Regions from separate parts of the Lysinibacillus sp. FSL L8-0126 genome, predicted to be linked through region 2. Evidence: riboswitches for the same ligand, from Rfam matches in the RefSeq annotation. Region 2 holds a riboswitch; each other region holds the start of a gene.
The links. Region 2 has a riboswitch for cobalamin ahead of MHI34_RS04395 (ABC transporter substrate-binding protein). Riboswitches for the same ligand answer to the same signal wherever they lie in the genome.
Positions count from the first base shown of each region.

Region 1: another riboswitch for cobalamin. It lies ahead of MHI34_RS19415 (hypothetical protein); the one in region 2 lies ahead of MHI34_RS04395 (ABC transporter substrate-binding protein).
Region 3: another riboswitch for cobalamin. It lies ahead of MHI34_RS09295 (hypothetical protein); the one in region 2 lies ahead of MHI34_RS04395 (ABC transporter substrate-binding protein).
Region 4: another riboswitch for cobalamin. It lies ahead of metE (5-methyltetrahydropteroyltriglutamate--homocysteine S-methyltransferase); the one in region 2 lies ahead of MHI34_RS04395 (ABC transporter substrate-binding protein).

Region 1 is NZ_CP152028.1:4,024,012-4,031,912, reverse strand. It holds gene MHI34_RS19445 (NAD(P)-dependent oxidoreductase) at 1-158, shown strand, start outside; gene aspA (aspartate ammonia-lyase) at 313-1,731, shown strand; gene MHI34_RS19435 (methyl-accepting chemotaxis protein) at 1,906-3,150, shown strand; gene MHI34_RS19430 (PH domain-containing protein) at 3,756-4,136, shown strand; gene MHI34_RS19425 (8-oxo-dGTP diphosphatase) at 4,354-4,827, shown strand; gene MHI34_RS19420 (GNAT family N-acetyltransferase) at 5,292-5,492, shown strand; cobalamin riboswitch at 5,814-5,998, shown strand; gene MHI34_RS19415 (hypothetical protein) at 6,226-6,948, shown strand; gene MHI34_RS19410 (hypothetical protein) at 6,986-7,360, opposite strand; gene MHI34_RS19405 (translation factor GTPase family protein) at 7,452-7,901, opposite strand, start outside.
Region 2 is NZ_CP152028.1:919,619-927,519, reverse strand. It holds gene MHI34_RS04410 (MerR family transcriptional regulator) at 1-372, shown strand, start outside; gene MHI34_RS04405 (long-chain-fatty-acid--CoA ligase) at 365-1,867, shown strand; gene MHI34_RS04400 (acyl-CoA dehydrogenase family protein) at 1,869-3,536, shown strand; cobalamin riboswitch at 3,594-3,776, shown strand; gene MHI34_RS04395 (ABC transporter substrate-binding protein) at 3,921-4,892, shown strand; gene MHI34_RS04390 (iron ABC transporter permease) at 4,889-5,890, shown strand; gene MHI34_RS04385 (adenosylcobinamide amidohydrolase) at 5,887-7,347, shown strand; gene MHI34_RS04380 (cob(I)yrinic acid a,c-diamide adenosyltransferase) at 7,360-7,901, shown strand, end outside.
Region 3 is NZ_CP152028.1:1,895,961-1,903,861, reverse strand. It holds gene MHI34_RS09315 (putative RNA methyltransferase) at 1-594, opposite strand, end outside; gene MHI34_RS09310 (MATE family efflux transporter) at 597-1,952, opposite strand; gene MHI34_RS09305 (tyrosine-protein phosphatase) at 2,103-2,870, opposite strand; gene MHI34_RS09300 (ABC transporter substrate-binding protein) at 3,013-3,963, opposite strand; gene MHI34_RS09295 (hypothetical protein) at 3,947-4,504, opposite strand; cobalamin riboswitch at 4,657-4,857, opposite strand; gene MHI34_RS09290 (glutathione peroxidase) at 4,957-5,502, opposite strand; gene MHI34_RS09285 (hypothetical protein) at 5,587-6,135, opposite strand; gene ytvI (sporulation integral membrane protein YtvI) at 6,226-7,284, shown strand; gene MHI34_RS09275 (C40 family peptidase) at 7,479-7,901, opposite strand, start outside.
Region 4 is NZ_CP152028.1:3,867,077-3,874,977, reverse strand. It holds gene MHI34_RS18720 (GNAT family N-acetyltransferase) at 1-11, shown strand, start outside; gene MHI34_RS18715 (FMN-binding negative transcriptional regulator) at 60-677, opposite strand; gene MHI34_RS18710 (PLP-dependent aminotransferase family protein) at 846-2,261, shown strand; gene MHI34_RS18705 (hypothetical protein) at 2,481-2,846, opposite strand; gene MHI34_RS18700 (DUF3888 domain-containing protein) at 3,076-3,813, opposite strand; gene MHI34_RS18695 (Lsa family ABC-F type ribosomal protection protein) at 3,976-5,457, opposite strand; cobalamin riboswitch at 6,012-6,191, shown strand; gene metE (5-methyltetrahydropteroyltriglutamate--homocysteine S-methyltransferase) at 6,370-7,901, shown strand, end outside.

The DNA of each region.
Region 1 (7,901 bases), 1.6 Mb from region 2:
CACGTACAGGTCACTACACAGCAGGTGTTGACCATTTATTAGTCAATGACGCGGGTGAAAGCTATGTCAGCTATGCTGATTATGCGGTTGCTGTCGTAGATGAATTAGAAAATCCACAGCATGTAAATAGCCGTTTTACAGTGACATCGAATAAATAATAAAGGCAACCGAGCGTAGGAAATGCGCTCGGTTTTTAGCGATTTCTTTGCTTTTTTGAAGGATTTTTTTCGTTTACAGAAAAATGACTGTTTACAATACGACTTTTATTAGCTACTATCAAGTGTGAGTATTACATAAAAGGAGACGACAATGATGTCAACACAACGTATAGAAAAAGATTTTTTAGGTGAGCGCGTATTACCAGCAGAGGCTTATTACGGAATTCAAACATTACGTGCAACGGAAAACTTCCCAATTACAGGCTACACAATTCACTCTTCACTTATTAAGGCGATGGGGATTGTGAAGAAAGCAGCGGCTTTAAGTAATATGGAAGTACACCTATTATCAAAAGAAATTGGTGAGGCAATTGTCGAAGCAGCACAAGAAGTAATTGATGGCAAATGGGATGCAGAATTTCTTGTAGACCCAATCCAAGGTGGAGCAGGTACATCCATCAATATGAATGCTAATGAAGTCATCGCCAACCGTGCCCTAGAAATCTTAGGGAAAGAAAAAGGTGACTATCACACAGTAAGCCCAAACAGTCATGTTAATATGTCCCAATCAACAAATGATGCGTTCCCAACAGCTATTCATATCGCTGTTTTAAATTTAATAGATGAATTATTAGTAACGATGGATTATATGCAATCGGTTTTCCATCAAAAAGCAGAGCAATTTGCACATGTCATTAAAATGGGTCGTACGCATTTACAGGATGCCGTGCCAATTCGCTTAGGACAAGAGTTTGAAGCTTATTGCCGCGTGATTAACCGTGATATCGTACGCATTCGTCAAACACGTCCAAATTTATATGACGTGAACATGGGTGCAACGGCTGTTGGAACAGGTTTAAATGCCTTCCCAGATTACATTAAATCCGTTGATGAGCATCTTGCTGAAATTTCTGGTTTACCATTAAAAGGTGCGACACATTTAGTGGATGCAACACAAAATACAGATGCTTATACAGAAGTATCAGGCGCTTTAAAAATCTGTATGATTAATATGTCTAAAATCGCTAATGACTTACGTTTAATGGCTTCAGGTCCTCGTGCAGGCTTAGGAGAAATCCTTTTACCAGCTCGTCAACCAGGATCTTCGATTATGCCAGGTAAAGTCAACCCAGTTATGCCAGAGGTACTGAACCAAGTTGCCTTCCAAGTGATTGGTAATGACCATACGATTTCACTAGCATCTGAAGCTGGACAATTAGAATTAAACGTAATGGAGCCTGTTTTAGTGTTTAACTTAATTCAGTCCATTAGCATTATGAATAATGTTTTCCGTGCGTTTACGGAAAATTGCTTAAAAGACATCGAAGCAAATGAAGAACGCATGAAAGAATATGTAGAGAAAAGTGTAGGGGTACTAACGGCTGTCAACCCACATATTGGCTATGAAGTAGCAGCACGTCTTGCGCGTGAAGCAATTCTAACAGGTCGTTCTATTCGTGAGCTTTGCATTGAAGAAGGTGTCTTAACAAACGAACAATTAGACTTAATATTAGATCCATATGAAATGACACACCCAGGTATTGCTGGCTCTAGTATCATGAATTTAAAATAATTCCAACATCAAGACTGTAGACATGCTTTACGAGCTGTCTATAGTCTTTTTTTATGCAGTCATCAATAGGCTTGTGTCTTTGTTCTTATAAAAGAGAGCGTATCCTTATGATTTTTAGGATTTTTCAACTATAATAATGGTATGGAAGACATATTTTAGTTGGGGGAATTTGGAATGAGTTTACGAAAAAAGAGTTTACTTGGCTTTGCAGTTTTAAATGTCTTAATGATTATTATTCTCTTTATTGATTTAGCCAATGTAACGACATTAGAATGGCTTTCGACTGTATTAACCATCGTAGGAATAGCCATTACATTAGCTTACACCGTATATGTTCATTACAAAGTGATACAGCCTATCAAACAATTAACAGAGGCTGCACAGGGTATTACGGCAGGCCAATTAGATACAGTTGTCATCGAGGTTCGTGACAAGAGTGAGATTTCTCAGCTAGCGCAATCCTTTTTAGAGATGCAGGAACAATTACGCACAATGACACAAAAAATTGCGCACAGCTCTACAGATTTATCAGCAAGCATCGAAGAATTATCCGCAAGTACGAATGAAATTACGGTAGCTGTGGAAGAAGTCGATCAACAAATGGAGAAAACGTCAGAGGGCTTGAAGCAAGCGGCACAATCTGCCAATGATAGTGCTAATGCTATGCAAGAAACTGTCGATGGAATCGGACGAATTACGGAAGCCACTCAGGATGTGTTTGATCATGCAAAAGATGCCAATGAGATTGCAGGAAATGGAGCGAATATTTTACATGTGGCGAAGGAACAAATGAAATTTATTTCTTCTTCAACCGAAAAAACGAGCGGACTCATGCAGCAATTATCCAATAAAATGACAGATATTAAATCGATGACTGAGATGATTACAGCTATTACGGACCAAACGAATTTATTGGCATTGAATGCCGCCATTGAAGCAGCTCGAGCTGGAGAACATGGGAAAGGCTTCGCAGTTGTGGCAGAGGAAGTGCGTCAATTAGCAGAGCAATCCAAGCATTCTGCTGCACAAATCGTGGACTTAGTAGTGGGCATTGAAACTGACACGAAACAGGTAGCATCCTCAGTGGAGGAGGATTTAAAAAATGTTCAGCAGGGTGTCTATGTCATTGATGAGGCAACAAAATCCTTTGGCACGATTTCACAGCATGTTAGTCAAATGACGAGCCAGCTTGAGGATATTTCAACAACAGCTGAACAGCTTTCTAGCAGTGCCAATGAAGTAGCTTCCTCTGTGACAACGATTGCTAATGGTATGGGTAAGCTATCGTATTATACAGAGGCTGTTTTACATTCAATGGATGAGCAAACAGCCTCAATGCAAGCTGTCAATCATGTGACACAGGATTTAAGCGTACAAGCTGATAATTTACAAAAGCTAACAAATCAATTTCAGGTTTAAGCAAGAAAAACATATTTTCAAGGTTTTTTAGCCCTGAATAGCTAGCTAAGAACAAGATGATTTTGCCTCCACAGATAGCTATGCACAAAGGTGGTTTCAGGCGATAGATAAGTAATTTGAAATGCACTTCCTGTCATTAGAATGGGAAGTGTTTTTTATTGGCGGACCAACGTAATTAATTTCTTAGTGAAATCCTTAGAGATCACGTAGATTGTATGCGTAACCTTAACCTACATTCAGCTACTGATTTGTCCTTTTTCACCTTACCAAAGGTGATAGCCATATTTGTTTCTAGCCGTATCCTCTATTTACACCATATTGACAACACCTTCATTTTTGACAGCTGTTGCCATCGCTTCTTGGAATAATTTGAGTGATTCTTCATTCCCATCCTCTTTAAAAAAATCGCTATTTACCTTACCAAAAGAGATGCTAACCTTAACTAGCTTGCCCTCTCTTCATCACAGCCTAAACAATAGCTAGTAGAGAGCCTATGATTACGTGCAATGCTTCGCCTTTATAGACTCAATAAAACCATTATTTCCTGTCGTAGCGCTATCTTCTTTGTAATACATTAAATAAATGACAATGAAAGGGGCCAGGAGATGGGCTTATTTGATGGATTAATCGGCAATGCGAGCGAGGTGAATTTAGAAAAATTACAGGAGGAGGTCCGTGATTTATTGATTCCAAACGAAACAATCAAAAATGCCTATAAAATTATAAGAGACACGTTTATTTTTACGAATAAACGATTAATCCTTATCGATAAGCAAGGGGTGACTGGCAAGAAAACCGAATATCATTCCATCCCCTATAAAAATATCGTTCATTTTTCAGTAGAAACAGCCGGGACATTTGATTTAGATGCAGAGCTCAAAATATGGGTGTCAGGTAGTTCGTTACCGATTCAAAAAAACTTCAACAAGGCGACGAATATTTACAAAGTGCAAAGTGTTTTAGCGCAGTATGTTTTGGGGACGTAATGTATGGTACTAAAAGCCCGCATTTATGCGAGGCTTTTTTGTTGTGCAAAGAAAGGATGATAAAGATGAGGAAATACCTTGTGAAGGGTGTAAGGGATTCCAGTTCCGATTACGAAACAGGCACATAATGTAGAGAAGGTGTTAAGAGATAATGAAGTTGTTTAACTAAGAAGGACACATATATGGTAATATTTATTTAAAAAAGATGGAGTGAATTATGAGTAATTCTATTAATTATAAAATATGGACGGTGTGTATGATTCAAAGTGAAGAGAAGGTTTTACTTCTGGATAGACAGCACGACAATTTCAAAGGTTTTATTCCACCGGGTGGTAAAGTTGAATTTCCTGAAAGTATTGTAGAAAGTGCTATCAGAGAAGTAAAAGAAGAAACGGGGTTAGAAGTTAGAAACCTTATTTATAAAGGGCTTTATGAATATGTTAATCCAGTCGCAAAAGATAGATATATGATATTTAATTACATAACAAAGGATTTCGAGGGTGAACTCTTGAAAGATGCTCCAGAGGGGAAAGCGGTTTGGGTAGATATAGAGAACGCATATAAACTTCCTATGCAGCCATCGATACGGAGAAGATTTCCTTTATTTTTTCAAGATGGAACATTTGAGATTCAAGTTGAATGGAACCACGAAGAAAATAAAGAAGGGAAAGTTACTATACGTCACACCTAAAACTTGTTATTGGACTGACAGGGGGCAATCGTTCAATAGAGCAGTCGCTTTTCAATAACATCGAGGTCAGTTCAATACATATATATGTGAAGAATAAATAATGGGGCTTAAATTTACCCACTTTGTTAAATAGTTTAACTTTCAATATCTAAATGGTAGAGAGGGATTAAGAATAGCTAGAGAAAATTCTAAAATAAAAGGTGCTTGACCGTCCTTTTGTTTATTTAACGAACGGTGCATATTGTTGAAGAAGAAATTTTATAATAGTGATTTATTAAAGAATAGGGAAGTGGCAGTAACCATGAACTACATAATCAGATTAGCGAATGAAAACGACTTATCGGGTTTATGATAGTAGAAATAATAAAGATCTATTCACGAATTATTTAAAGCAATTTGCAAAAAAGGAATAATATCAAGACGCACTTATATTAGGTTTTGGAGTTCTTAAATTAAAAGGTACTTTGCTTCCTAAATTAAGTGACCTATATGTAAAAGAGGATTATCGTGGTAATGGTATAGGTTCAGACTTAATGAGGTATAGAGAAAATATTGCAAAGAGTTTAGGACATTCTGAAATATTTGTGAGTGTTGACTCGATAGAAAATCCCAACATGATAAAGTTAATTAGCAAACACGGTTACGAACCTATCTCTTACCTATAATAAAACTACACAAGAATTGATTTCAGGAAGTTGTTGAACTAACGGGGCTAGTTGAACAAGATTTAAACAACTTTAAAGAGCCTTCTTAATAATATAATTTTTGTATTTTTTGATTAGAAATAACTTTATTATCACTTTACAGAAAGCAATTAAAGTGATGCTCAGTGTGACATGAGGAAAACCTAGTATTCTATGCATCCATTTTACATGGAATTATTTTGAAATAATTAGTATTTTTTAGCATAAATTGACTTTGGACATACAATACTTTACAATGATTAGCTAAGGAATAGAGAATTTTCGCAAATTTCCTTACCAACTGAATAGCGTGTAGTAATAGGTGTAAATTGCGTGCAATTTGCTTAAAAGGGAAGTCGGTGCGAATCCGACACTGTCCCGCAACTGTAAATGTGAGCGACTTTTCAGCAACCACTGTCAAATGATGGGAAGGAGAAAAGTGGCAATGACCATGAGTCAGGATACCTGCCTATTACGAGTACACACCAGTAACCTACGAGGAATAGGAGGTGGCATGTTGACAAAACAGAATGCTCTGTTCGTCACGGTACGTCAAACGCCCAAAGTAAATGAAGGGGTTCGCAATCGGGCTCATTTACACATACTTAGGGTTTGTTTGGCATTGGGTGATGAACGAAGATAAGCGAAGGATTTCCTCAAAAATGGTAGGAAATCCTTTTTGTTTTGACATTATGTACGTAAAGGGGATGCATGTATGACTTCTTTAGATATGACCATTTGTAAGCAGCCACGCACAGAAGTTGCCAAGAAAGCGAAAACAAGAATGGCGGTCGAATCATTGATTGACCAATTATTAGCAACGAAGCTGATCCGCAATGATCGCTTCTTTGAGCAAATTTTATATAATAAAGAAATTATTTGGATACAAAATGGGGATGTGGACGGGCATCTTTTCGCGAAGGCAGCGGTAACCGATCAACTGAAAACGAAGACCAATAGCTTTATGATGTATATGCCGACTAACCCGATTGTCTATGAGGTTAACGGGGAGTCATACCATTTAATTACACGCATTGATTCCACACGTGCCAAGCCCAACCTTGACCGCCTGTCACTGGAGCCAAAGCCTGTTTTAAGTGCAGCGCGTGTCAATGATGTATTATGCTCGATTGTGATGCGTTTTTATGAAACATATATCCACGATTTAGCGCCTCAACATGATAAGTTAATAGCCTTTGTGCAGCAGGAATATGCCCAATTTATTGAAGCGGTTCAGGCATTAAATGATTACCATTTCAACTGGCATCCACGTGGCAACGGTCACGAGCTATTGCTGCAATTAATTGATCAACTGCAAATTTTAAAAAGTTATCCTGGTAAAGTGCTAGTTGATTTCACAAACACGCATGACTACGTGATTGTCGAGCCTGCATACCTTGTGCACAGTCCTACAAAGAAAGCAGTAGGTGCATTATAAACTCAAGCCCTCCATCAAACGGAGGGCTTGTTTTTATTTATTTGAAGGGAGGGGGTAAATACTCTCGTTCGAGCAGCGAATACTCGCGGAAGCAGATGAAATACTCTCGTTCGAGCAAGGAATACTCGCGGAAGGAGATGAAATACTCTCGCTCAAGCAGCGAATACTCGCGGAAGGAGATGAAATACTCTCGTTCGAGCAAGGAATACTCGCGGAAGGAGATGAAATACTCTCGCTCAAGCAGCGAATACTCGCGGAAGGAGATGAAATACTCTCGTTCGAGCAACGAATACTCGCGGAAGGAGATGAAATACTCTCGTTCGAGCAGCGAATACTCGCGGAAGCAGATGAAATACTCTCGTTCGAGCAGCGAATACTCGCGGAAACAGATGAAATACTCTCGCTCCAGCAAGGAATACTCGCGCAAACAGGGTAAATATTCTCGCTCAAAGCAAGTAAACACCCGCGCAAGCAAACGGCTTCGCGCGGGCAGGATCACCTACTTACAGACAATGCATGGCTGCTTGTGCTTCGTGCCAAGGAACAGAATATCCTTTGCCCTTCGCACAAAAGATGCTGGAGGAGCTGTATTCTGGGTCGGCATTTTTATCGTAGCCAATGTGCGAAATAATTTCCTCTGCATTATGGCATACATCATAGCCATCAAATTGGAGTGTGAGTGCGCCCTTACCATTGGTATAGGCCGCAAAGGTTGTGCTATAGCTCATTAGGGTGGCGACGGGCGCTCGTCCCGTTAGCACAACATCTGTTTCGGATAAGATGGGGTCATCGAATGTACCAGCAGCTTGCTGTATGTCGCTCATCATGCGGCCGATAAAGTCGTTCGAAGCCTTCATTTTAAAGCGATAATAAGGTTCAAGCAGGATGTTCTGTGCTTGCTCAAGTCCTTGACGTAGCGCACGGAAACTAGCTTCTCGGAAATCGCCGCCCGA
Region 2 (7,901 bases):
GTAGCAAAGGAATTCAATGTATCTACTCGCACAATTCGTTATTATGAAGAACTTGGTCTTCTTCGTCCCGATCGCTCATCTACCAATCAACGAACCTTTTCAAAAAAAGAATTGGCGAAGCTCAAGCTTATTTTCAGAGGCAAGCGTTACGGGTTCTCACTAGAGGAAATCAAAGAGATGGTTTTACTTTTTGATTTTGATCGCTCAGGTATTCAGCAATTAGAGCGGACAGTAGAGTATGGAGAACAAAAAATTCAAGAGATTGAGAGTAAAATTGCTGAGCTGACGCAAATGAAACAGGAATTACAGCAAATGCAAGGCATGTTTAGTGAAAAATTAGCTACTTTAAAGGGAGAGATGCATGATGAATAGTTCCAGTTTGTTAGCACGAAATGCCCGTAAGTATCCAAAAAATGAAGCCATTATTTGTCATGGCAGAAGAGTGACCTATCGTGATTTAGATGAACAAGTAACACGTTTTAGTCATGCTTTGCTAGAGCAAGGAGTAAGTCAGGATGATAAGGTTTTAATCTTTATGCCGAACGTTTTAGAGTTTGTTGTAAGCTATTTTGCTATTCAGCGTATCGGGGCAATCGTTGTTCCAGTCAATGCGAAATTTACATTGCAGGAAGTAGAGTATGTGGCACAGCATGCCGAAGCGAAGGCGATTGTTGTTCATGAGGCGATTTTTGCCGCAGTGGAACAACTAGCTGCTGTACCATTAAAAATTAAAACCGGCCAAGAAAAAGCAGGTTGGCAGCATTACGAAACAATGCTTCAAAATGCGAGCACACAAACAATTGATTGCCAGCTACAAGAAGATGACCCTTCGACTATTTTGTATACATCTGGTACGACAGGAAAACCAAAGGGTGTGTTATTTAGCTACCGTAATATTTTAACAGTGGCACAAATGATTGCTGTTGAAATGGAAGTGAAACCTGAAAGCCGTATATTGCTCATGATGCCATTAACTCATTCAGCACCATTGCATTTATTTTTAATGGCGGGCGTATTTGTAGGGTCAACAAGCGTATTAACACCAACCTTTACACCAGACCTTTTTATCGATGCCATTGAGCAGGAAAAAACGACGCATTTCTTTGGAGCGCCTGTTGCTTATTTATTAACGGCTCAGATGCCGAGGCTACAAACGGCTGATTTGTCTTCCATGAAGTGGTGGGTATATGGTGGAGCACCATTATCTCAAAATGAGGTTCGCTTCATTCAACAGGCATTCCGAACAACTAATTTAACCTGTGTTTATGGATTAACAGAGGCGGGTCCGAGTGGCTCACTGTTATTTGGCAAGGAGCATGAAACGAAGGCTGGGAGTATTGGCCAACGGGCGCCACTTGGCACAGAGCTTCGTATTGTCAATGACAATGGAGAAGATGTAAATGTGGGCGAAGTAGGAGAAATTGTCTTATTTGGTGAGGGTAATATGCTTGGCTACTTCAAGGATGAAATAGCAACCAAGGCTGCTTACATTGATGGGTGGTTAAAAACAGGAGATCTGGCTCGGATGGATGAGGACGGCTTTATTTGGATTGTGGATCGCAAAAAAGATGTCATTATTTCAGGTGGTGTCAATATTTATCCGAAGGAAATTGAAGATTGCCTATTAAGCTTTGAAGGGATATTTGAAGTTGCTGTCATTGGTATACCACATCCGCAATGGGGGGAAACCGTGAAGGCTGTATATGCTACGAAACAAGACATAGATGAGGATGCATTGAAAACTTATTTAGAGGAACGGCTTGCGAAGTATAAACTACCACGTATTTTCGAAAAAGTGGAAGCGCTACCACGCAATGCTTCAGGCAAAATTTTAAAACAATCCTTGAAAGGACAAGAGGTGAGATAGCATGAAGGTTTTACAGCAGGAAGAAATGCGTGCAACAAACTTTTTTACAGAGGAAGAAACGCTTCAAAAAGTGTTAGAAATGATGTTAGATAAAGAGTTTTTGTCTTATGCACACAAAGAACTGACAGATTTCGGTGAGTTATGTGCAGGTGATATTGACGTAAGGGCAAAACATACTGATCGGCAGGGAGAGCCCCGCCTTGAACGGTATAATGCTTATGGAGAAGAGGTATCAGAGGTTTGGGTGAATGACGGTTACAAAAAAACAATTGAAGAGACATATAATACGGGAATTGTTGGCTATGTGCACAAAGAAATTCCACAGTTAGGTCACAAAGGGAATTATGTCTATAGCTTTGCACAAGGTTATTTACTATCTCATGCAGAGCCCGGTTTTTATTGTCCCGTGACTTTGACGATGGCTACGGCTTATCTATTAGATCATTATGCTGATGAGGATGTAAAGCAGCGTTTCTTGCCACATGTTTGTGCAACAGGAGAGACGGAGCTATACGAAGGGGCAACATTTTTAACAGAACGTCAAGGAGGGTCAGACGTTGGGGCGAATGTTGTGGAGGCCAGAAAAGTAGGCAATGAGTACCGTCTCTATGGAGAAAAATACTTCGCATCCAATGCAGGTATGTGTGGCGTAGCAATGGTGTTGGCACGTTTAGAAGGCGCACAAGCAGGCTCTAAAGGGTTAACATTATTTGCAGTTCCATGGAATAATGAAGATGGTACGGCCAATCATCTTCGTATTCGTCGATTGAAAGATAAATTAGGCGTTCGAGCAGTCCCATCGGGCGAGGTAGAGTTTGATGGTGCCCTTGCTTATATTGTAGGGGAACAAAATAAAGGGATTTATTACATGCTAGAAGCACTAAATCTTTCAAGAATTTGTAATGCAGTCGCATCGATTGGTATTATGCGTCGAGGCTTTTTAGAGGCAAAGCATTATGTGACCAATCGATATGCATTTGGCAAGCCCTTAACACAATACCCAATGATCCAGGATACATTAGGGAAGTTTGCTGCTAAGCTGCATGTGGAAGTAGCGACAGTATTTGATCTTATTCAATTATACGATAAAGTGACAAGTGGGCAGGGAACACAACAAGATCTCATTATGAATCGTTTATATATTGCCATTATGAAAAAGGAAACGGCAGAGCAAGCCGTTCATTATGCTAGTGAAGCGATTGAATTACATGGTGGTAATGGCTATATTGAAGACTTTGTGACACCACGCTTACTAAGGGATGCACAAGTATTGACGGTATGGGAGGGGACGGCAAATATTTTGGCTTTAGAACTTATTCGTTTAGTGGATAAATTCCATGCACATGAACTGTTTGTCCGTGAAATGGAGACAAGGCTAGAGAAGCTAGCGGATAGTCCACTAGTGCGAATTGTGGAAGAGCAGTTGGTAAATCTTGCGGCTACACTACAAATTTTTAGCGCTTTAGATGAAGCAACTAAAACTTTTGAAGCAAAAGATATAGCGAAAAAGATGGGCCATCTTTATGAAAGTGTTGTAGCGGTGGAATGGGCACTAAAATTTGGCGGGAAGTACGAAAAGCTAGCGGATATCTATTTAGAGCAAACGTGGTCATTGCGACAAATAGGTGCACAAATGAAAACCGTACAATATTTTTCTGAAATTGTATAATTGCCAAGGAGTCGTCTGGAATGGAGGCGACTTCTTTTATTTTCATGTATAATGAAATCAACTGAATATTATAAAGGTTCTTTACTTAAGTAAAGTGAAAAGGGAAGTCGGTGTAATTCCGATGCGGTCCCGCCACTGTAAGTGTGAGTTTTTTCAAATAATGCCACTGAAGATTTCGGGAAGGCTTGAAAAACGCAATAAGCACGAGCCAGGAGACCTGCCTTTATAGTATAGACATGACAGCCTACGAGGATAGGGTGGTGGATTTTGTATCAGTTTTTTGGTGCGATTTTGACCCCTCATCATTCGAAGATGAGGGGTCTTATTTTGATGGAGAAAATATTTCTAACCAATTGACGCACGGATCAACAAAGGAGGATTCATATGAAGAAATTTTGGAAAATAGGATTATCAGCATTTTTAGCAGTAGGTTTGTTAGCAGCATGCGGGCAAGAAGCCAAAAATGACAAGCCAGTAGCTACGGAGCAGCAAACACAGCAAGAGACTCCACAGGTGGATGAAGCAACATTCCCAATGACCATAACAGATGCCATTGGCAAGGATGTTACACTTGAAGCACCGCCTGAAAAAATTGTTTCTCTTATTCCAAGTAACACAGAGATATTATTTGAACTTGGTTTAAATGATGAAATAGTTGGGGTGACAGACAATGATGATTATCCACCAGAAGTCGCTGAAAAGGATAAAGTTGGGGGCATGGAGTACAATATTGAAAAAATTATTGCCTTAAAGCCAGATATCGTGTTTTCGCATGAATCTAGCATGTCCCTTTCAGAAGCGGCGATTGAACAGCTTGAGTCAGCAGGTTTGAAAGTATTTGTTGTAAAAAATGCACAAGACTTTAATGAAACTTACACAACGATTGAGCTGCTTGGTCGTGCAACAGGGAAATTACCAGAGGCTGAAAAAATTATTGCTAATATGAAGGAAAAAGTGGAAGATGTTCTGACAAAAGTAAAGGATGTCGAACCCAAAAAAGTGCTAGTCGAAGCATCGGATGAACCTACTATTTATACGGCGGGTAATGGCACATTTATGAATGCTATGCTGGACATGATTCATGCAGAAAACGTAGCGGCAGATGCGAAGGATTGGTATGAAATTAGTTCAGAACAAATTATTGCGAAAAACCCAGATGTCATCGTTGTGACATATCATTATGTACCAGATATTTTAACAAAAATACCACAACGTGCTGGTTTCGATACTGTTAATGCCGTGAAAAATAAGGCAATCGTTCAAGTAGATGAAAGTACAACAAGTCGTCAAGGTCCTCGTTTAGGAGAAGGTCTTGAAGAATTAGCAAAAGCTATTTATCCAGAGGTATTTAAGTGAAAAAAATAGCACTAGCCTATGTACTAACATGTACGCTTCTTGTCATTAGTATCTGGTGTGGCGTAGCGATAGGCTCAGTTCATATTCCGTTAGAAGTTTTATGGAATCAAGCAGTTGATGAAACGGCTGCTAATATCTTTTGGAAAATCCGTCTGCCACGCGTGTTGTTAGCGGGACTAGTGGGAGCTTCTCTGGCCATTGCTGGAGCAGCTTTCCAAGGGTTGTTAAAAAATCCATTGGCAGATCCATATACATTAGGCGTTTCATCGGGGGCATCTGTTGGTGCTGTTATTACGATCTTTTTTAGTATATCTATACCGGTCGTAGGCTTGTATGCCCTACCCACTTTTAGTATGATAGGCGCAATCATCACGATGGTAGTGGTCATGAGCTTCGCTAGAATGGTAGACCGTTCATTGAAGATGGAAACGTTAATTTTAACAGGTGTTATTTTTAGCTCATTTCTAGGTTCTCTCATTTCATTAATGATCGCTTTATCTGGAGAAGAGCTACGCCAAGTAATTGGCTGGTTACTAGGTTCTGTGTCAATGCGTGGATGGCCATATGTCCAAATGATCACGCCATTTGTTATTGTTGGTTCCATTATGCTTTGGACGCAAAGACGAGAGCTAAATGTTTTGTTATATGGTGAAGAGCGCGCGAAGCATTTAGGTGTCAATGTAAAACGTAGTAAGTATTTGATTTTAGCGGGTGGCTCCATGTTAACGGGAGCTGCTGTAGCGGTTTCTGGCACAATTGGCTTTGTAGGATTAGTTGTACCGCATATGACAAGGATGATTTGGGGTTCTGACCACCGTCATTTATTGCCATTATCGTTTTTCAATGGCGCAACTTTACTCATTGTTTGCGATTTAGTAGCACGAACAATTATTGTGCCAAGAGAGCTACCTATTGGTGTTATTACGGCGTTTATTGGTGCACCTGTTTTCTCCTATATTTTTTATAAGCAACGAAGAAGTAAGGGGGTACGGGCATGATTATTGTCGAACATCTATCAGGTGGTTATGAAGATGTACCAATCGTCAAGGACATTAGTTTTACTGTGGAAAAAGGGAAAATTCTTGGTATTCTGGGACCGAATGGTAGTGGGAAATCTACATTATTAAAGGTAATGAGTGGGATATTACCAGCTACTGCTGGAACAATCACAATTGATGGACAAAATATCCTTTCTTATAATGCCCGTGCTTTGGCGCAAAAGATGGCTGTACTACCACAGCTTCATGCAAATGCTTTCTCAAACAGTGTAAGGGAGGCCATTTCACTAGGGCGCTACCCCCATCAAACAGGTTTTTTCTCAAGTTGGTCTGAACAGGATGAACAGGCTGTTCAGCATGCCATGCTGCAAACAGGTGTGAAACGCTATGAGCACACCCCGTTAGAATTTTTATCGGGTGGTGAACAACAAAGAGTATTTGTTGCCCAGGCATTAGCGCAAACAGCAGAAATTCTACTGCTGGATGAGCCAACCAATCATCTAGACATTGCACATCAACGGCAAATCTTAGATATGGTCAGGAAGGAAGCTGTGGAGTGTGGTTTAACGGTCGTTATGGTACTACATGATATGAATTTAGCCTCTCTCTATTGTGATGAATTATTGCTTATGGAGGGTGGGCAAATGAGAGCACTTGGAGTACCGCATGAAGTATTAATAGCCTCCCAAATTGAAGAAGTTTATCAAGCACGAGTGGCTACATATGCCCATCCTGAAATACCAAAACCTCAAATTACAATGATGCCCGCAACAACTGATTACCAGCAGCGAGCTGTCATCAAAAAAGACCATTTCATGATAACGGAACACTATATTCAACTTCAATCAGAGATTCCGTTAAAAACAGTGTCCTCTGCTGTTCATAACCCAGGTATTGGCTGGCATAATTGCTTATTAAATCGCTCTGTACCTGGCGATTATGTGATAAGTGATGTAAAAAGAGAAGTTAGTGATTTTTTGCAAAGAGAGAATTTTTCCCCAACAAGTACTGTTGTGATGCTGACAGCAGTGCCAACAGCTCTTGTTGCCATCAATGAATTTTCAGCGCCTTTTGGCAGTATGATAGTAGCTGTAACAGCTGGTGTGGGCAATGCGGTTGATGTATCACGTGTACACGAAAGACAGGATGATCCATATATTGGTACTATCAATACATGGATCATAATCAATGGCTGTTTATCGGAGGAGGCATTTTTCCAGGCACTGATGACAGCTACAGAGGCGAAAACAAAAGCTTTGCAATCAGAAGATATTCGTGACGAGCGTAGTGGAACTATTGCTACAGGAACTGCTACAGATAGTCTGTTAATTGCAGCAACTCAAAAAGGGGAAGAAATGCTGTATGGTGGCCCGATTACGGAAGTTGGTAAAATGATTGCCAAGGGTGTTTATGAAACAACAGTTCAGGCCATCAGAAATTATAAAAATCAGTTTTAGGAGATGAGAGAAATGAAGCTTTACACGAAAACAGGCGATACGGGGAAAACAAGTCTAATTGGCGGACGCGTTGATAAAGATAGCTTACGTGTTGAAACATACGGGGCGATTGATGAATTAAACTCTTTTATCGGGAAGGCAGTAAGTGAATTAGATCAAGCACTTTTTAAGGATATTTTAACAGATCTTGAAACAATTCAGCATGAACTATTCGATGCTGGTGGTGACCTTGCCAATGTGATGAAAGAACGCCACTATAAATTAACAGAGCAACCGATTGAAGTGCTGGAAGCTCGTATAGATGCTTTATCAGATGAGGCACCACCATTACAACGTTTTATTTTACCAGGTGGCGCACCAGCAGCTGCAACTTTACACATTGCTCGTACAGTTGCACGACGAGCAGAGCGTGAAATGGTGACACTTATGAAAGAAGTGGAGGACGTGCCGAAAGTTGTACAAAAATATTTAAATCGATTATCAGATTATTTATTTGCAGCCGCACGTGTTGTAAATGCTCGATTAAACGTAGCAGATATTGAATACATTCGCAG
Region 3 (7,901 bases), 980 kb from region 2:
ACGCAGTTCCTGTAAATAGCCGCTTTGTGGTACAACCTTTACAAGACAGCCATCTGGGGCAAGAAGACGCTTAAATTCCTCATAATTTGCGGGCGATAAAATATTTAATATTGCATCAAAGCTTTCTTGCGCAAATGGACTTTTGGCTAAATCACCTACACACCAAATTTGTTGTGGATAATGACGTGTTGCTGCCAATATGCCCTCTTTTGCTATATCGATACCAACACCGATGCCATTGTCTATGTCTGTCATAATACGAGCTAAATGTGATCCTTCTCCACAGCCAGTATCAAGCACTGTTTTTGCAGAGGCTATAAGCTTACTAATTTTTTCTTCTACAGCATCATAAATCCCACTATCAATCACTGCCTTACGAGATTCAAAAAGACTTTTGCTATATTTAGAAGCAGCGCTATGTGTCAGCATGTTGACATAGCCCTGCTTAGCTATATCAAAAGAATGGTTAGCAGGACAAACCAATCTTCCCTGCTCATAGACATGCATCGATTGCTGACATACAGGACAAGCAAAAAGTGTGATAGATTGCTCCATTAATGCTGCCGCTATCGCACGTTTAGATAATGCTCCCATTTCTATGCCTCCTTCTGTTCATTCGGTGAAACGAGGGCAAATCGCTCCCATTTACGGCTTTTCCATCTAAAGTATACGATAATTGCACGTACCCATTCATCTGCTGAAATAGCTAGCCATATTCCAACCAAGCCCCAATCCAATATAAATACAAATAAATAACCAAGCGGAAGACTCATACAAACCATCGATAGAAAACCAATCTTCACAGGAAATCTGGCATCTCCAGAAGCACGTAAAGAGTTAATGACAACGATATTCATTGTACGGCCAGTCTCTAGCAAAATACTGAAGGCTAACACGGATGCTCCAATAGTAATGATATCTGGATTATCGGTAAAAACATGCATGAGTGGTTTGCGGAAAATCGTAACGACTGCAACCATAATAATCGTAAAAACAAATGCCGCACGGACACTTATCCATAGTTGATGGTATGCCTCATCCTTCTTCCCTGCCCCCACATGACGTCCGATAATAATAGCTGTTCCTGTACCAATGGCAATCGCAAATAAATACGTAAACATCGAAATATTCATAGCATATTGTCGTGCTGCCAGTGTTTCTGCTCCTAAATATGTCGCATAATATAAAAAGACAATCTGACAAAACTGATAAAGTACCTGTTCAAAGGCAGAAGGTAAACCAATGTTTAATATTTTCCTTACATATTCCTTAGAATAATCAAAATAATAGTGTAGCTTCACGCGTACTTCCATCACTTGATAGAGCAACCAGAAAAACACTAGTACAGCTAATCCTCGACTAATGACCGAAGAAATAGCCGCTCCTTTTACACCAAGCTCTGGTAAACCTAAATTCCCAAAAATCAGACCATAGTTTAGCACAACATGCAAGATATTCATGCCAAGTGATACATACATCGTTTGCTTCGTCCAACCATGTACACGAATAATTGCAGCAAGTGCATTAATAATAGCCTGTAGAAAAATAAAACTCCCGATGATAACTAAATAACTTTGTGCATAGTGAAGTACTTCTCCCTGCAAGTTCATCATAGTCATTAAATGTTTTGCAAAGAAGAAAAATAGAATACTCATTAACAGTCCAACAACCAAATTCATTGTGACAGCTAAAGCCGATATTTTCGCTGCTTCAAAAAAACGTCTTGAACCTAAATACTGTGAAACGACAATGGATGCACCATTCCCTACCACTTCAAGAATCAAGATCGCAATATGGATATATTGATTGGCTGCACCTACTCCGGATACAGCATTATCTGATAAAGCACTGAGCATAAAAGTATCGGCTAATCCCATTAACATAAATAGAAATACTTCTAAGAAAATAGGCCATGTTAAATGGAATAGACTTAACTTATTTGTCTCTTTCATTGTCTCTGCCAATACTTTCACTTCTCCTATATTTTTCTTAAAAATCTATTGTATCTTATCATAAATTTTCAGACTGTAAAGAGGTTTATAGGAAGACAGCGCTTCCACATAAAAAATCCCTCTCACACAGATATGTGAAAGGGGTCATTGTTATGTTAAGCAATAAGCTTGCAATTGCTCTCGTCTAGCAATAGTTAGGCCAAACTCCTGCTCTAAAAACTTAGTCTTTGAGCCATAATGGTAATCCATAGCATCCAATGCTGCTTGTAAATAGTCTTCTCGAGCAGACATTAATGCATAGAATTGCTGTAATTCTTGCTCATTATATTGATGTTGAATAGCCTGTGCCATTCTGTCTACCATTGGACGTAAATGGATATTCGTGTTTAAATAGTCTTCCATAATCGTCTCCTCTGGTACATCTAAGGCTAGCAAAATAAGAGCTCCCCCTATACCTGTGCGATCCTTACCAACTGCACAATGGTGGACAAGACCCAAATTGTCAGGATTTTGTATGGTTTTCATTAACTCTTTAAAAGAAGGATTATTAAACGGCATCTGTGCATAAAAATCTCGGAACATTTCGGGGCTTACTGCTTTATAAAAATCTCTACCACCAGCATTTGTAGGCATTTCAAATGTATGATTGCCCTTCGCTGGTATTTGAATATATTGAGCGTGTGAGAACATAGGGTTAGGATTATGGTGTGCCTCATTATTATCACGATAATCAAAAATGGTTTTAATCCCTAATGTTTCAAATAGCTCTTTATCCGCCAACGTCATTTTCCCAAGAGCCGCTGAGCGGTAAAATAAACCGTTCTTGACAATGCGCCCATCCCTTGTCCTATATCCCCCCATATCTCGAAAATTATAAACTGCCTCAAATGGAATTATCTTTGTCTCTAACTGTTCCAATTACTACACCTCCTAAAATTATCGAGCACTCTTACTTTTATTTTATAGAACTAACTCAATTAATTCCAATTTTCACACTAGGAAATAACAACCCACATAAAAATGGCTAGCTGTCAGTATACAGCTAGCCTTGAATGGTTTCTTATTTAAATAACTCTGGATAGACAGCCTTTGCTACTAGTTCTACGGCTTCCCCAATACGTGGGCCAGGTCGATTAGAGATATCTGTATCAAGAGTCTGTACTGCTTTATTTTGAACTGCTGTCACTGTATTCCATCCATCACGTGCAAGTATTTCACCTATTGGATCCTCTGTGTAGTTTACTGTCGTTAAAATAACATCTGGGTTTTTCACTATGACATCTTCCTCAGAAACTTGTGCCCAGCTGCTCAAGTCAGAAAAAACATTCTTAACATTGGCTGCATCTAGTATTTCTTGCTGGAAAGTACCAGAGCCTGCTGTATAAATATCGGGCTTAGGACTAATTTCTAAATAAACATTTTTCGGTGCTTTTACTTCCTTCACCTTTGCTTTAACGTCAGCTAATTTCGCTTTAATCTCTTCGTTTACTTCATTTCCTTTATCTGCAACACCCATTACAGCTGCGATCTGTTCGATGTCACCATAAACATCATCGAATGTAGCTGCTGATTGAATAACAAACACTTTGATCCCAGCATCTTCAAGTGGTTTCATTGCTTCCTTATCACCAATCGTATAAGCTATAACAACATCTGGCTTCAACGCTATGATTCGTTCACTGTTAAAATTCACAGAATCAGAAACCCGTTCAATTTTCTGTGCTTCCTCTGGGTAAGTATCATACTCAGTTGCTCCTACGATTTTATCACCAACACCTAGAGCAAATAAAATTTCTGTATTACTTGGTTGCAATGATACAACTGTTTTTGGTACTTCTTTAAACTCTATTTCTACACCGCGATCATCTGTCACTTTGTAGTTTGTTTGCTCTGTTTGTTGTGTATCCTGTGAAGCGTCTTTATTTTTAGTATCTACCGAAGTACCACAACCTGCTAAAATCATTGCAAGGAAGAGTACTGTTAGCCATTGAACATTAAATAATTTCTTCATTATTATTCTCCTTTTTCTTTTTCATCGGATATGATTTACTAATAAATGGTATTTCAGCTATCCCTGCTTGTTGATTCATAAAGACAGCCATAACGAAGCACACATTGGCTAATAGGCCTAAATAATCAAAAAGAATAGCTGGAACCTCTCGTTCATCCGATACTTTGTGTAATGTACGATATGATTTTTTTGCTTCACTACGGCAAAGATGTAGAGCAGCGGCAGCCTCTGTACCTTGAGGTAAGACAAAGTTTTGTATCTCTTCCTTCACATGACGAACATAAAAATCATAGCGCTCACTTAGCCAAGCAAGATCCTCTTCTGTTACGGCTAGTTTTCCACGAACCGAGCCATTGACATGGTAGGCCATAGGTAAAATAATCATTAAATCTTCTACAACAGCTTGTACATCCTCTTTCTTAACTGCAGCTAAAGCAACTCCCAAATGCGTAGTCAGACTGTCTGTTCGAATCTCAAAATCAACCGTCGAAGCTTTTTCACGCATAAATGGATAACAAGAATAACGTGCATCTTTTTTCACTTGCGATCCCCCCACTTTTCATTATGAAAATTCTTGCATAAAAAAACGCCGCTCCTTTACGCAAAGGAACGACGAAAATAACATAATAATGGCCAAATTAACATGACATAGCCTATGTATTTGCCGTATATCCTCCTAGCTTCCGAGAAGTTTTTATACGTTCAAACAAAGGTCGGTCTCCTGGCTTGTACAGTTCATTACATAAAAAACGAATGTGTGATAAAGTACCTTCCCATCTCTGTTAAGACAGTGGTAAACCTTTATACTAGCTGTACTTACAGTTGCGGAAACAGCTTCGGTTTTTCACCGAATTCCCGATTATGCTTGTTAGCACCTTTATTCTGCAAGAATAATTCACTTGTAAAGCAGTTTATCATATATTAATAGGAAAAAATAGCTGTGCTTTGAATGGATCGTCACCATTTCTAAAGAATAAGATAAACAAAACTGTTTTATAGTATAGTTTCAATTGCCTGTTCAATATCAAGTTGTGAATCTGTTGGTTCAAAGCGTGCAACGGTCTTGCCGTTAGCATCTACTAAAAACTTTGTAAAGTTCCAGCGAATATTACGACCATCTAAAAAGTTAGGGGCAAGTTGAACAATTGCCTCAGCAAGCATTTTTTCCTGCATGCTCGCCTTGCCAAACTCTCGAAAATCCACTTCATGTTTTAAATAATTGAATAATGGGTGGGTAGTCTCTCCATTTACTTGTACAAGCTCAAAAATTGGGAAGGTAACGCCATAATTCACTTTACAAAGATGCGTAGTCTCCTCGCCATCTTCAGGATTTTGATGACCAAATTGATCGCAAGGAAATCCTAGAACGACAAAATTATCTTTCCCATATTTATCATACATTTTTTGTAAGTCATCAAATTGATATGTAAATCGGCATTGATTCGCCGTATTGACAATTAGCATCGTTTTTCCACGATATGTTTCCATGGATAAAATTTCACCATTAGGTTTTCGTACTAAATAATTATAAATGCTCATGTCTTAACCCCTTTTATTTTTTCATTTATTATAGTTGACTATTCAATAATTTACCAAATAATTTGCACAAAAAACACCATCTCGTTACGTTGAACGGATGGCTGACTTATACTTCTGTTTAGATTTAACGTCCTGCTCTTCATTAATTAAACGATGGGCAATGTCTAATAACTTTATGTCACTTGTCTCGTCATATAGCTTTTTAAAAGATACAATAATATCATGGCGAATGTGAGTCGGATGCTTCTCATCTAAACAAGTTTGAAATCTCTTTGCTAAATAAGACACCACTAAGTCACTTTGTACTTGACCTGCTAGCCCAATTTTCCAAATAGCTTGTAATGCATTTCGAGCTGTAACGGATCGTTCATCATAAGTCACAGCCCAAATCTTTAAAAAATCCTCCAATACCCTTTCTTCTGGGTCACTTTTTGCGGCTAAGGCGCATAAAATTTGTGCAGCACGTGCACGTGCATGACCATCTTTGTATGTAAGTGCTTGTACAAGCTGTTCCCAGACTGCATATGTCCAATCTACGGGTTCCTGCAGAATTTTTATTAGTTCCTCGTAAGATTCAATATCGCGGTCATGCTCTGTTAGATTATTAAAAAGTTGCAAAATCTCTTTCTCCATAATTTATCCCTACCTTTATTGTTTCAGAACGTAATAAAATTTGATTTATGGTACACTTAACTTAATTTTTTTCTCAAAGAAGGTGAGTTTATGAATAAATTTAATGCTAGGAAAATGATTTTCCGATTGATTGTGATTCTTTCTCTACTTGTAGCTGCCTATTTTGTAATCCCTGTATCCATGCCTATAATACTTGCTGGTGTCAGTGCATTTTTCTTAGAACCCATTGTTATGTTCTTTAAAAGGCGATGGAAAATGTCAAGGAAAATTGTAGTTGCTTTTATATACATAGTGAGTGTTATTGTTATCTCTATTATTTGCTATATATCCATTACACAAATTATGTCGCAAATAATTATATTGTCAAAGCAAGCTCCCTATTATATTTCCAAGCTATCAGATATGTGGCTTCATATGCAAGAAAATATTTCTAAATACACAGAGGACTTTCCACCTGAAGTAAGTGCTTCGCTTCAAAAAACCACTATGGATTTCATAAAGAAAGTTGAAGAATCCTTTTTAAGCTTCTTTAATTATAACAAAGTTTCAGCATTCTTTTCAGAGATTCCAAGCCTATTTATCAGTCTTCTCGTTTATATGATTGCTTTATTCCTATTTATGCTTGATTTGCCCAAATTAAAGGAAATCACTTATAAATATTTAAAGCCTAACACAGCAAAGAAAATAAAAATCATCTTAAATCGTTTAAAAGATGCAACATTCGGTTATATGAAGGCACACTTATTTGTAAGCTTTATCATAGGTGGCGTCACACTTATTGGATTACTATTAATCCAACCGAAATATGCAGTTACGATGACCATTATTATTTGGTTAATAGATATCGTTCCTTTCCTAGGGTCCATTATTATATTAGCCCCATGGGGACTATACCATCTATTAATGGGAAACACAGCTATCGCTGTAAAATTATTCATCTTAGCTGCTATTTTACTTATTATTCGTCGTGTCGTCGAGCCTAAACTAATGGGCGACCACATTGGCTTATCCACTTTGCCAACATTAATTGCCATGTTCATTGGTCTACAGTTATTTGGTATCATCGGTTTACTCGTTGGCCCATTTGTTATCATTTTCTTTATTGCCTTAAAAGAAACAGGTGTCATTAAGCTAAATTTTAAAATTTAATGCAAAGTCATTACGCTTCGAGCTTACCTCTAATGCTCCTCTTAAACCACTGGAGATGCAAAATAAGTGTTCATCTCTCCTCGACAAAGGAGGTAGATGAACACTAAAGCAAAATAAAAAAGGTCATCTTTGTATATTTTTTCTCTACAAAGATGACCTTTTCATCATGTCAATCGTCTATTAAATATAGAGGCTTATTGAATACGACCAAAGCCTACTAAGTATTGATTCCACCAATCAAGTGATTCAATTACGATACCATTGTTTTGAGCATCGATCATTGTGTTGTTCCCTAAGTAAATACCTACGTGAGCTACACCAGAACCATAGCTGAAGAATACTAAGTCTCCAACACGTGCTTCACTTGCTGAGATACGTTGAGTTGCTAAATACTGCTGTGATGCTGTACGTGGTAAAGAAACACCTGCTTGTTTGTATGACCACTGTACAAGACCTGAACAGTCAAAGCCTGTCGATGGGTTACTACCACCCCAGACATATGGACGTCCTAGGAATTGTTTAGCTGTTGAAATAGCATCTCCTGAAGAAGCCGTACCAGCTCCTGAGCCCATAACAATTTTTTGTGGCACGCCGCCATCATTATTTTGAGTTGCTTG
Region 4 (7,901 bases), 1.7 Mb from region 2:
CGCTCGAATAAAGTGATAATGGCAGAAACGTTGATAAAACAACATTTCTGCCATTTTTATTAGTCATTTCTATTTTTCTTCATGGCATCTGCCAATGCATCAGCTTGAGGTTGTTGTTCTTTATAAAGCTCGCTAATAATATTGGCATAATCATTAGCATTACGATTTTGGCTTAATTTATAGGCAGCCTGCACTTCGTCTATCTTTATTTTAAATCCTTTAATCCCTTTTATTTCTTGCTGTAAAAGCTCAGGCGATAGTTTATCCCACAAAACAGAGTTTTCACGGAATTTCTCATATTTTTCTAGTAAGCTAGTCAAATCTTGCTCTAACTCTTTTCCGTTCATAAGGCTTGCTTTTCCGTATATATGGACAGCTTGATAATTCCAAGTTGGCACATTTTCATGCTCATACCAAGAGGAAGAAATATAGGCATGAGGCCCATTAAATATGACGAGAAGGTCATTCACGTCCTCAAAGGTCTTCCATAAAGGATTTCCATAAGCTAAATGACCTGTCAGGTAATAGTCATCCTGAATTTTATTCAGCAGTACAGGGATATGGGCTGCTATTGGTTTACCTTTTCTAATTGAAACAATTGTCGCAAAGGCATTGTTTTGAATAAAATCTTTGATTTCTTCAAAATCTGTTATTTTGTAGTACTTTGGAACATACATGCAAACCTCTCCTTATCTCATCAAATCATTGTGAGCTTTTTGAATAAACAAACTATTGTGATTACACGTCTTTACATTTTCCCCTCTACAATGTAGATTTTATTATAATCAATCACTGGTACCTCTTAAAAGTGCCAGTAAAGCTATTTTCAAAGGAGCCAATAAGCCATGCTCGAAATGACACCTAACTTGCATAATGAAGAACCACTTTATCTTCAGTTATATAGCTATATAAAAGCTGAAATTCAAAATGGAAATATTTTAGCTCAAACCAAATTGCCGTCTCAGCGCAGCTTAGCTAAACATTTACAGATTAGTCGCAACACGGTTGATGCAGCTTACCAGCAGCTCCTTGCAGAGGGCTATGTAATTAGTAAAGAACGAGAGGGGCTTTATGTTGTAGAACTCGAAAGGGGCTATTTTCAAACAAGTTCTAATCATTTTGAGCCGCAGTTAGCAACTCCGCAAGAACAACAACTACCTTCAATTAGGTACAACTTTAATTATGGAGATATCAATTTAAAAGATTTCCCCTATAAAATATGGCGTACATTAACACTGCAAAGCCTGAATGAAGAGCAGGCTCATCTGCTTTTATATGGAGATCCGCAAGGGGAGCTTGAATTAAGGAATTACATTGCAAGCTATCTTTATGAAGCAAGAGGGGTACAATGCCAAGGAGACCAAATTGTCATTGGTGCAGGTTTGCAATTTCTAATGGGCATCGTATGTCATTTAATTGGAAGAAATGAGCTTTTTGCTATGGAAGATCCAGGGTATTATCGCGTTCGTTACTTGTTTAAGGATCATGGTATAAAGGTGAAACCTATCCCTCTCGACGAACATGGCATTCATATCAGCCAGTTAAGAAATAGTAGGGTCAAGGCTGTTTATGTCACCCCTTCCCATCAATTCCCCATCGGAACGGTCATGCCGATTTCAAGAAGACTAGCATTATTAGAATGGGCCAAGGATGAAAATGCTTATATTATTGAGGATGATTATGATGGGGAGTTTCGATATGCAGGTAAACCTATACCTGCTCTACAAGGATTAGATTCGAATGACCGCGTCATCTATATGGGCACTTTTTCAAAATCATTGATTCCTTCCATCAAGCTAAGCTATATGGTTTTACCAAGGGAATTAACCCTTTTATTTAATAACAACAACTACTATGTTCAAACTGTATCGAGACTTCATCAGCATACCTTACAGTTATTTATGGAAAGTGGGCATTGGGAGAGACATTTGAATAAAACACGAAATGGCTATAAAAGAAGATATGAGGCTTTACTAAAGTCCATTCATCAAATATTAGGGGATAACGTGAAAATACATGGGGCTAGTAGTGGCTTACATATTCTACTCGAACCAAATAATAAAATGTCTGAAGAAGAACTAATTGAAACAGCAAAACGGGTAGGTGTAAAAGTATACCCAACCTCTATTTTTTACGCCAATCCTTCCGTCATACAGCACGCAAAAGTTTTGCTTGGATTTGCAAATTTAGGGGTAGAAGAGATTGACAAGGGGATTAAGCTATTAAAACATGCATGGTTTGATAGCCCCAGCATGTTGTGACTGTCTTTGAAAGCTCTATTTCTATAGATCAGGACTTATGCATGTAACAGCAAAAGTTATGTTAAATCATATTATTGCGGAATCAGCATATTTTATTGGCATTGCACAAACCATCTTTTTTCAACATAAATGGTAATACTTGGCGAGTTAAAAAATGGAGTTTGGTAGAAGAAACTCTTACCAAATTCCATTTTTTATAACGCTATCTCTGTCACAATATTAACTATTCGGAATTTTCTCTTTATACTTTAAGGAAAGAAGGCTTAAAGAATAATTCTTAAGTGTATCTGTGTTAATAAAATCATTTAGAATACCTTCAATGGAACTACAATGCTGATTAATTAAATTGATTTCTTCTATATAATTTGAATCAATCGAAGCTTCTCTTAACGTTTTAAACACTACTTTCTGTTCATTAAACAAATAGACCAATTCAAACCTAGCATTCAGTATCAAAATAGTAATCTCTGGAAAAACAATTCGATCTTTTAAAACTTCAAGAATGCAATCGACAGACTTTACGCCTTCTATCGCATGCAAAGATGAAAAAACACCATGTAATAATTCTTCAAAATCAACCTTCATTTAAATCCTCCATCAATCATAAATCCTTTCTGATCATAACACTTTCTCAGAAAAATTTTAATGCTTAATATTTTCCTTCAATAATGTGGAATGGACTCATGCAAACGATAAAGATAATAAAGATTTAGCATTAAGGAGTTCCCACAAATGGGATGATAGAAAAAATGTTAATTATAAAATTATTTAACAAAAGAAGAAGAATCGGAAAAATTAAATTTCCCATTCTTCTTTATATATACCAGGGTAATTGATGCTGCATTTTCTTACCTGGCTTACTTGCTTTATTTATTACGGTCCATGTGCCGTCTTTCTTTTGCAGCTGATAGCTTACATTGGTCCCATCTGCCCTTTTAAAGAGCATATAGCCTGTATTGTCTTTGATAAAGGTGACAGGGTCAACTACATTTTTATAGGGTATCTTTCGCTCAGGAAATAAAATATTGTTTGCTATTTCATCTGCAATCGTAGCAAGAGGCTTCATTTCATTATTTATTTCAGCCTTGTATTGCAATTGATTGTATCGATAGGAAATGAACGAGGCTAAATTCAAATTAAAGCTCTGCTGTATGTCTAAAAGTGTTGTGCGATAGAATGCATCTATTGCTTTTTCTACATTATCTGCCTCATGTTTATAGTGAAGGGTGTTCACATCAGTTGGACTGATTTCAAACGTAATGATTTCCTTGCTATACGGTGGGGAATGGGCATGTTCAAAAGTAGTAACTTGAACGTTAACCCTAAAGCTAAACTGACTTTCCCTAATAACGTTCAAAATGTTCGCATCATACAAGCCATACTGCTTAGGATAGCCGTAGTAATGGTCAATTTCCTTTTCTATAAATGGATTAAGGATTGTTATCAATGTATCAGTGATGAGTTTCTCATCAGCTTGTTCGCTTTGTGCATAAATCTTACTGGGCATAATCAAAATAGTGACTATAGTCATTAAAGTAGCGATTTTTTTCATGGGATTGCTAGCCTTTCTATAAAATATTTCTTTATAGTGTGCGTCGATCACAGAAAATTATTAAACGTTTTATAGTTAAAGATAAAAATAATAAAGGTGTCACTTGGTTTCATTAAAAAGAAGAATCCATTTTGAAAATGGACTCTTCTCTAAATGATTCCTTTATGACAAAGCTATTGTTTTCGTTGCTACGGTTTGTTGAAAGGCTTGGTCATGCTCCACAAAAATCATTGTAGGATTAAAACTTTGAATAAGCTCTTCAATCTGCATGCGCGAATAAATATCAATAAAATTTAAGGGTTCATCCCAAATATAGAGATGTGCTTTTTCACACAAACTTTTGGCAATCAACAGCTTTTTCTTTTGCCCACCTGAATAATGTGAGATGTCTTTATCAAATTGAATCCGCTCAAAGTCCATCTTTCGCAGAATAGATTTAAATAACGTCTCATCTATAGCATGCTCTTCAATAAAATCCGATAATGCTCCCTTCAAATGAGCAGTATCCTGTTGAACATAGGAGATAATAAGGCCAGCAGCTAAATGTATAGAGCCTGTATGCTGTATAGGCTTGCCAAGAAGCAGCTGTAGGATACTACTTTTTCCGCTTCCATTTTTGCCATCGAGAACAATGCGATCACCTTGCGCCACTTTGAAGCTAATAGGCTGATTCACAAAGTTGTCGTCATACTGAATTGATACATCCGTTACAACAACCATGTCTTTTGATGGAAATGCTAATGGTTGTACTTTTAAAGATTCCGTTTTTTCAACATTTTTTAGCAGTTTTGATTTTTCATCAATCGCTTTTTGCTGCCTAGATTCCAAGTTCTTTGCTCGCTTCATCATCTTGGCTGCTTTATGTCCAACAAAGCCTTTATCTAGCTTAGAACCCGAATTCGTAGTTCCATTTTTGGAAGCCTCCACTTGATTAGACCAACCTACCGAACGCTTGGAAGACTGCGTTAAACGGTCGATATCTTTTTGCAGACGTTGATTAGTTGCTTCTTCATGTTCCTGCTGTCGATCAAAATTTAACTTCCAAGTTGAGTAGTTACCACTTTGAACATCAATATTGGCTCTATTGATCGATAAAATATGATCAACACAGCCATCTAAAAAGGCTCTGTCATGCGAAATTAAAATAAATCCTTTTTTCTTGCGTAGATAATCAGAGACCGTCTTTCGTGCATCTGTATCGAGATGATTGGTTGGCTCATCAATTAATAGAAACTGTCCCTCTGTTAAAAAGAGCGCTGCAAGCAACACCTTTGTTTGCTCTCCATTAGATAATGTTTGAAAAGGGCGATACATGACCTCAGCATCGACATCTAGATAGGCTATTTCACGAATATATTCCCAATCTTCTGCCAGAGGGCAAATTTCTTCAAAAATTTCGTACGTATATTTATTTGGGTCTGAAACAGGATAGGGGAAATAAGTAAATTCTACTGAAGAAATGATGTTCCCACTATACTCATAATTCCCTAATAGCAAATTAAAAAATGTTGTCTTCCCACGACCATTCCTACCGATAAATCCAAGTTTCCAATCTGTATCAATCTGAAAGTTGACACCCTCAAAAATATAATCAAAGCTGCTTGGGTAAGAAAACGTTAAGTCTTGTACTTGTATCATTGACATGATAATTCCTCCTTTGTATAGCAAATCATTTTTCTTTTATACAAAGTCGGTACATCCATCTATGCTAAATTTCTCCGTATAAGTTGATGGATGCTAACGACTTATACGGAGCATCACATGCGTCACAATAGGTTCAGAATCGCTCATTTTTTTCTCTCCTTTATTAGGTAGATGAAAGATACAGAATAAACTATGAGAGCAAGAAAAAATCCCCCCATTGGATATTGGAAGGATTAGTCTCTCACTGAATAAACTTTATTTGCCAATGACATCATGACAAATAAACGCAAACTGATTGTTAAAAATGGATAGACTAATCCTATATTTTGTCGTTTGAAGTGATTCATTTCAAATAAAAATATAGATTAGTTCATCATTGTCCATTCATCAGTCCTCTCATAATTGTATTTTTATAGTAACAAATTTTTTTATGGAATACAATGTAGCCTTATCTTCTTAAACCAATCCCTACAATAATTATAGAAATAATTTAGATAATCGTATAAAAATTATTTCTACTATTCTGAAAGATATGTTATAGTAGGAGCATAATTGAATAATGTGTAAGAATTGGTGCCAAATGAAAGTTTGGCTTAAAAGGGAAGTCGGTGCAAATCCGACGCTGTCCCGCAACTGTTATTCGGAGCAAATCACAAAGGCCACTGGGAAACCGGGAAGGCTGTGAGGCGTGTTGATGAGAAGCCAGGAGACCTGCCAATTTCTAGTACACACCAAATACCTACGTGGAAATAGGTGGTGAAAAGTGACCAAATCGGCACTGTGCGATAACAAATGATTTATGCGAAAGTAGATACTTTTTTCGTATTGTTTTAGCATTAAAAATTTCAACTAGCAGCCATTCTCCTCCTTGGAAAATGGCTTTTTATTTTTTTCTGAAAAGGAGATATAAAAATGACCTATACAAGCACACTCATTGGTTACCCGTATATCGGGGAAGATCGCGAATGGAAAAAAGCATTAGAAGCATTTTGGCGCAACGAGCTTTCTGAAGAGGATTTTGAGGATAGTTTAAAAAAAATCCGTTTAGCTAGAATTGACAAGCAGCTACAGCTTGGCATCGACATGGTGACAGTTGGCGATTTTACGTATTACGATAGAATGTTAGATACAGCATTAATGTTTGGTCTCATCCCAAAACGCTTTAACTGGCAGGGAGGGAAAGTAGATTTATCTACCTACTACAGCGTAGCAAGAGGGAATAAAACAGCTGTAGCTAGTGAGATGACAAAATGGTTTAATACAAACTATCACTATATTGTTCCTGAATACGAGGGACAGGCCTTGAAACTAACAGAAAATAAAGTGTTGGCCGATTTCTTAGAGGCGAAAGAAACGTACGGTATTATTGCAAAGCCAACATTGATTGGTCCCTATACATTCTGCAAGTTAACAAAAGGCTATAGCAAATTCACACAGGTTGAATACTTATTAGCTCTAATACCGCTCTATACACAAGTATTAAAAGAATTAGTAGATGCAGGTGCAAATTGGATTCAACTAGAAGAGCCATCACTTGTCACAACCCTTGATCCAGCAGACATCAAGCTTGTGCAAGAGATTTACGACCAGTTAGCCGTTGCGGTTCCAGAAGCGAAAATCATGCTGCAAACTTATTTTGAAGCATTATGCAACTATGAAACATTGATTACATTGCCTGTAGAAGGATTTGGCCTAGACTTTGTTCATGGCTATAAAGGAAATATGGCGTCACTTCGTCAATATGGTTTCCCTCAGGACAAAGTATTGGCAGTCGGGGTTGTTAATGGACGTGATATTTGGCGTTCCAACTTAGCGGAGGTCAATGCTACAATTCAGGCAATTGAGCATTTAAGTAATGCAGCAGAGCTATGGATTCAACCATCCAGCAATCTACAACATGTACCGATCACAACTGCTCTTGAAAATGAGATTGACCCTGTTCTGAAGCATGCCTTAGCCTTCGCAGATGAAAAGATTGTAGAAATCACGGAGCTAACTAAATGTAGACGAGATACAGAGGGTATCTTACAGCATAATTTTTCTGAAAGTATGAAGGCAATTGAGGCTCTAAAAAACCATCCAATCCGTCAAAACAAGTTGATCCATCAAGCAGTTCAAACTGTGACAACGCAAGATTTTGAACGACATAGTGAATTTGCTCAGCGTCAAAAGATGCAGCAGCAAGCGTTAGCGTTACCGCTATTCCCAACAACAACAATCGGAAGCTTCCCACAATCTGATGAGGTGAAAAGGAATCGTAATGCTTGGCGTAAAAAACAATTATCGAATGAAGCCTACGAGGCATTTATAGAGCAGGAAACAAAACGCTGGATTACGATACAAGAGGAACTAGATATCGATGTACTCGTTCACGGTGAATTTGAGCGTACAGACATGGTCGAATACTTTGGTGAAAAGCTAACTGGCTTTGCCTTTACAAAAAA